DNA from 2 places in the Proteiniborus sp. MB09-C3 genome. Region 2 is predicted to be linked to the other one. Evidence: a T-box and tRNA genes for the amino acid it is inferred to sense, from the RefSeq annotation. Region 2 holds a T-box; the other holds one or more tRNA genes.

Region 1 (3,276 bases), 560 kb from region 2:
CAGTCTCATTTGATTAAGTTGTCACCGGAAGATGAAAAGGAAATAATCCGCCTTTGCAGGGATTTAAGAAAATTTATGAAGGTAGATATGCCGATTACCGATATTAAGAACATAAAGGTTAAAGAAAAGTCCACTATACCGATATCAAAACTGATTTCTATGATTCCTGCATTTTTTAGAATGTCTTTCTACTCAAATCAAACGGTAAAAGAATATGCAATGCGGTACAAAAATCCTTTTCTACAAAAATTGTTCAGAAATATTGTCGGCGGTGATAACAATGCCACAAGCATGTTGTTTACATTGTCAACTCTTGCAAAGGGTGACGGAGGATATCCTTCAGGTGGCTCACTTGCTATGGCTGGCAGGATGGCAAAACGGTTTGAAGCTTTAGGTGGTATAATAAAATATAATAGTAAAGTTGAAAGGATTATAATTAAAAACGGTAGTGTTAAGAGTATTATTTTTAACGGAGCAGAAATTTCTGCAGATGCGGTTATCATCGCACAAGATACACTGGCTGCGATTGATACTCTATTTGACAGTCCACTTAGAGAACCATGGGCGGATAAAATGCGTTCTGAAATCAAACCTATGCTAAATACTTTTATTTGTTTAGGCATCAAAGAGGACTTGTCGGATGTTCATGAGAGTATAGTCTTTACAAGTGATACTCCGGTAATCTGTGCTGGAGAAGAAATCAAGGAAATCAGTATAAATAACTATGCGACTTACGAAGGCTATGCTCCAAAGGGATGTACTGCCATTACTTCTATACTTGCAGGAGATAGTTATGAGTGGTGGAAAGAGCAGAAGATAAATGGTACATATGAATCAGAAAAACAAAAGCTTGCAGAAAACTTCATTGATGTTTTAGCTAAAAAATATCCTCAGATTGCTGGTAGGGTAGAAGTGTGTGATATCGCTACTCCTTTGACTTATGAACGCTATCTGAATTCTTATAAAGGTTCATGGATGTCGATTATGGGTAAAGGTGTAAAAATGCAGTCCTATCCTTCAAAACCTGAAAGTATATCCAATCTTTATTTTGCGGGCCACCGACTTATAATTCCCGGTGGACTTCCTATTGCCCTTGAAACGGGACGAAAAGCAGTACAATATTTATGCAGAGATACCAATATGGTATTTCAGGGGAATGCTTAGGACGGCTCCGCTCCAGATAAAAACCATGTGTCAAGATTAAATTGACACATGGTTTTTATCTGGAGCGGAAGACGAGATTCGAACTCGCGACCCTCGCCTTGGCAAGGCGATGCTCTACCACTGAGCCACTTCCGCATTTGGTGCGGGAGAGAGGACTTGAACCCCCACGTCAATGACACTAGATCCTAAGTCTAGCGCGTCTGCCAGTTCCGCCACTCCCGCATATTTTTATAGTCCTTTCGGACACTACTATCATAATTTCAACTTAATATTGGTGACCCATCCGCGATTCGAACGCGGGACACCCTGATTAAAAGTCAGGTGCTCTACCGACTGAGCTAATAGGTCTAAATAGATATATTTCTCGGATTGACCATATCATTACATTAACTCATTCTACTAATAGAATTTTATGGGGTGGATAACGGGATTCGAACCCACGACCTCCAGAGCCACAATCTGGCGCTCTAACCAACTGAGCTATATCCACCATAATATTTACATTTATGGCGTACCCACAGGGATTCGAACCCCGGACACACGGCTTAGAAGGCCGTTGCTCTATCCTACTGAGCTATGGGTACAAACAAGATTAGTCCCATTGAACACTTCAACCAAAAGCTTGTATTGAAGTAGGCCCTATCAAGCAATCCTATCAAAAACCCACATTAAGTTTGGAGCGGGTGAAGGGAATCGAACCCTCACAACCGGCTTGGGAAGCCGGTGCTCTACCACTAAGCAACACCCGCACTGGGCGTACAAAATAACTTTTCAGCTGACAATAATAAATTATACCACCCTTAGTCATATTCGTCAATACTTTTTCGACATTTTTTTATAGAATGTATTCCCAAAAAGTTTCTATACCTGCCTTATAACTAAATGGTCACTATTTCTCCTCTGACATTGTTATCGTCTACATATAGCATTCCTATACTCTTTGATGTACCTGCTCTAGGTAAAGTAGGGCTTCCTGGGTTTAGAAAAAGAATTCCGTCATGTTCTATTAGAGTTGAAGTATGACTATGTCCAAACAAAGCCACATCTGCATTTAGTTCCTTAGCTTTATAGTATATATCATTCAATCCATGCTTTACTCTATATAGATCTCCATGAGACATAAATATTTTTTTACCTTTTATTTCGATAATATTGTCATCTGGGGTATCAAAATCGTAATGATCACAATTTCCCTTTACATTAATGATTGTGGTATCAAAAGCTTCTTTTATATCCTTTACATCCTTTGAGTAGTCTCCAAGATGTATAATCAAATCAATACCATCTATTTTATTCAACGCGTTTATTGAATCCTGTACATGTCCATGAGTATCACTTATTACTGCTATTTTCATTTCCTTCGTCCTCTAAAAACTTTTTAAGCTCTTCTTTTAAGTTTCTCAATGCATTAGCTCTGTGGCTTATAGTATTTTTTATTTCTTCACCTAGCTCAGCAAAAGTCTTCCCATATCCATCGACTATAAATAAAGGGTCGTAGCCAAACCCCTTTTCTCCCCTTGGTTCAAAGCCTATTTTACCACTGCATTCTCCTGAAGTCAGCTTTATATTTTTATCCTCTAAAACTATTGCAATTATAGTTTTAAACATTGCTGTTCTTTCTTCTAGTGGCACACCTTCTAATTTTGTTAATAGTTTTTTATTATTACTGCTATATGTGGCATTTTCACCACTATATCTAGCAGAATAGACACCAGGCTCTCCATTAAGCTTATCCACAAAAAGGCCTGTGTCATCAGCTATAACTATTGCATTTGCTTTTTGAGCTATTTCTACTGCTTTTTTTGTAGCATTCTCCTCTAGTGTATCGCCATCTTCTATTACTTCAATATCACCATATCCTGCTTCTGTTTTTGATAGTACAGTAATAGGTAAATCCTTCAGTATATCTCTTATTTCCATTATTTTATGACTGTTATCACTTGAAACAATAAGTGTCTTTCTACTCATCTTTTGCTTCTCCTTTACTTACTGGTTTGATTAGGCCTACAAGGCTGCTTATCTCTTCCCCAAGAGACTCTTTTTGGAGTCTTATTAGCTCTTTGTTTCCTTTTTGCGCTAATGCTATTAATTCATTTAAATCCTTCAAAGAAA
Region 2 (3,276 bases):
ACTATAGTCCTCCTTCATTGCTTCTTTATATTTATAGACGGACAATAGATAATAATCCCTTCAAAAAAAATAGAAATATTCCTTCACTATTTCATACATGAAGGGCATTTCTATTTTTCAGCTTATTATTTCATCTACATTTTTTGTGGTGCCTCAATTCCTAATAATCCAAGGCCGATTTTAATTACTATGGCAGCACTGTAGACTATTAATAGCCTTGCTTTTTGAAGTTCTTCATCCTCTACAATTATTGGACATTCATGATAGAACTTATTAAACGCCTGTGCAATATCTATTACATGTCTTGCAATAAATGATGGCTCGTTCTTTTCCATAGCTGCTATAGCAGTATTCTGAAAAGAATATAATAGTCTGATTATATTTACTGCCTCATCATTTGTGAGTAAAGAATAATCCACATCTGGAGTTATAGGGTACTCTGCCTTACTTAAAACACTATTAGCTCTTGCGTGAGTATACTGAACATAAGGGCCAGTTTCTCCTTCAAAGCTAAGCATTCTATCCCAGTTAAATACAATATCCTTGATCTTACCATTGCTTAAATCATTAAATATAACTGCTCCTATTCCAACCATTTTTGCTACTTCATCTTTGTTTTCCAGGTTTGGATTTTTTTCCTCTATTATTTCTTTTACTTTTTCTATGGCTTTGGTTAATAAATCATCAAGTAAAATGACATTTCCTTTTCTAGTTTGAAGTCTACCCTCTTCTGTACTTACTCTTCCAAAAGGAGCATGGTAAAGGTCTTTAGCCCAGTCATATCCCATAAGCTCTATTACCTTCATCCATTGGTCAAAGTGAAGCTTTTGAGAATAATCAGTTAAATAGATAGCTTTTGCAAAACCATAGGTCTCTTTTCTGTAAATTGCAGCAGTAATATCCCTAGTAGCATAAATAGTTGTTCCATCACTTTTTAATATTATACAAGGCGGCATATTATATTTTTCTAAATCAACTACATATGCACCTTCACTCTCTACTAGTAAATTCTTTTCCCTCAGCATATCTACTATTCTGTCCATCTTATCTTCATAAAAGCTTTCGCCTGTATTGTAATCAAATTTTACTTTTAAAAGGTCGTATATCCTGTTGAATTCTTCTAAGCTTAGCTCAACAAATCTTTCCCATATGTCCCTAGCTTCCTCATCTCCATTTTCAAGTTTCTTGAACCAAAGTCTTCCTTCATCTTCAAGTTCAGGATTCTTCTCTGCTTCTTCATGAAATTTCACATAAAGAGCTTGGAGTGTTTTTATAGGTTCCTTTTTTAGTGCCTCATCGTCTCCCCATCTTTTATATGCAGATATCATTTTTCCAAATTGTGTTCCCCAATCGCCTAGATGATTGATTCCTATTGAATTATAGCCTAAAAAGTTATAAATCCTGTATAGTGAATTACCTATTACTGTTGATCTTAGATGACCTACATGGAAGGGCTTTGCAATATTGGGTGATGAATAATCAAATAAAGCATTTTGACCTTTTCCAATGTCAGCGGAACCAAACACTTCTTTCTTTACAAATACCTCCTTTAGTACTGTTTCACTAAAAACCTTTTTATTTACAAAAAAGTTGATATATGGTCCAACATTTTCTATTCTCTCAAATAGTTCATTTCCTTTTATGTTATCTACTATTTCCTGAGCAATAACATTAGGAGCTTTTCTAAGTTCTTTTGCTAATCTGAAGCATGGCATTGCATAATCTCCAAGATTATAGGTAGGTGGAACTTCTAAAAGGTCTATTATAGTATCTTCATTTAGGTTTTCAAAATTTTTGCTTACTAGCTTTCCAATTTCTTTTTTAAAGTCAATCATGATTTGCCTCCTTATATATTTTTTCGTTTTTAATTTTCATTATTTTTTATTTAAAAATAGATCCATTACTATCGTTCAGGATGACAGAAAGAAGCATTTAGAAAATCGGGTTAGGCCATTTTCCGCAGTCTCGCAACTCAAATTTATTTGTTCGCTGTCGCTCACATAAATTTGGTCCTAACGGACACTCCTATCATAAACCTACAACAAGGTTGGTGCTCGTTGCGTTTGACCTACCATCGATTTTCCGACAAAAGCGTTCGGAAAATCGGGTTAGGTCATAAAAAATCTCGCCTCTAATGAAAGAGACGAGATTAATCCCGTGTTACCACTCTAATTGGCATACATAAAAGTATGCCCACTCAAGCCCTTTAACGCTGGGTATCGGCAATATCCTACTTAATTTCAGATGGCTTCTCAGAGGCTCTATTCAGATACACCTATGTGTCAGCTCCCACCACCCTGACTCGCTGTGACAATCAGTACAACCTACTTTCCTCATCCTAGAATTTCTATATGTTGTTTAAAAGCATAGCATATTTTGTTAATTATTTCAAGAGGTTATTTTTCAGGTATAAATTCGCTGCTAAATACAAACTCCTTTTCAAGACTAACACCATTTATCTCTTTAATACTCTCCCCTCCTACTTTAAATACTACCTTTTCATTTTCTGGGAAGAACGTAATTGTATTAACTATGGAATCGATGGCCATACGTATTAAATCTTCTTCTTTAGGCATATTGTCAACAAATTCCTTAGATAAATCTAAATAAACAGTGCCGTCCTTCTTCTCAAGCTCCAATACTTTTGTATTCTTAGGAACAGGAGATACAAAGCTTTCCTTATTATAAGTAAAAAGTTTTTCCAATGCTATTTCTTCAATAGTCTTTTCTTTAAGTATGGGATCATCTGATTTTATTTCAAATCTTTCTCCAAAAATATATGGCAAGTCTTTATGCTTCAAATATACTGCAAAGTCTATATATTTTACTTTATCTGAACTCGTATCATTATTCTCTTTCTCTACTTCCTTCCCTGTCTGATCATTGTTGCTATCCGCAGAAATAATATCTCCTTCGCCATTATCTTTGTTTTTGGAGCATCCAAACAAACTAAATACTGCAATAGCTAATACAAGGAAAAATACTAACCCTTTCTTCATCCCTACACCCCCATATTATTTTAGGTTTTCAATATCATCTTCTTCGGTATATACCTTAATACCGTATTTCTCAAGGAGGTCAGTCGTTATTCCATTTCCTTCAACTAATATTTTCTTAAATTGTCCATCATATATTTTCCCTTTTCCACATGATGGACTTTTTGCTTTCAATATTGCTTCTTTTGCTCCAGTAAGTTTTGCGATTTTTAACGTCTCCTCTGCACCTTTAAGAAACTCTTTTGTTAAATCTTTTCCTTCTATATTTACTACCTTTCTA

Evidence for each region. The T-box of region 2 lies ahead of argS (arginine--tRNA ligase). A T-box ahead of a tRNA ligase gene usually reads a tRNA of that ligase, here a tRNA-Arg.
Region 1: it has a tRNA-Arg gene. The T-box ahead of argS (arginine--tRNA ligase) is inferred to sense a tRNA for this amino acid. The anticodon was not compared.

Annotation. Positions count from the first base shown of each region.
Region 1 covers NZ_CP127161.1:3,572,153-3,575,428, forward strand. Annotated here, with positions in the region: gene QO263_RS17545 (phytoene desaturase family protein) at 1-1,164, shown strand, start outside; tRNA gene QO263_RS17550 (tRNA-Gly) at 1,225-1,299, opposite strand; tRNA gene QO263_RS17555 (tRNA-Leu) at 1,303-1,386, opposite strand; tRNA gene QO263_RS17560 (tRNA-Lys) at 1,437-1,512, opposite strand; tRNA gene QO263_RS17565 (tRNA-His) at 1,578-1,654, opposite strand; tRNA gene QO263_RS17570 (tRNA-Arg) at 1,672-1,748, opposite strand; tRNA gene QO263_RS17575 (tRNA-Gly) at 1,840-1,913, opposite strand; gene QO263_RS17580 (metallophosphoesterase) at 2,043-2,519, opposite strand; gene QO263_RS17585 (XTP/dITP diphosphatase) at 2,497-3,132, opposite strand; gene rph (ribonuclease PH) at 3,125-3,276, opposite strand, start outside.
Region 2 covers NZ_CP127161.1:3,016,961-3,020,236, forward strand. Annotated here, with positions in the region: gene argS (arginine--tRNA ligase) at 135-1,835, opposite strand; T-box leader at 2,137-2,349, opposite strand; gene QO263_RS15025 (GerMN domain-containing protein) at 2,397-2,999, opposite strand; gene QO263_RS15030 (2-thiouracil desulfurase family protein) at 3,015-3,276, opposite strand, start outside.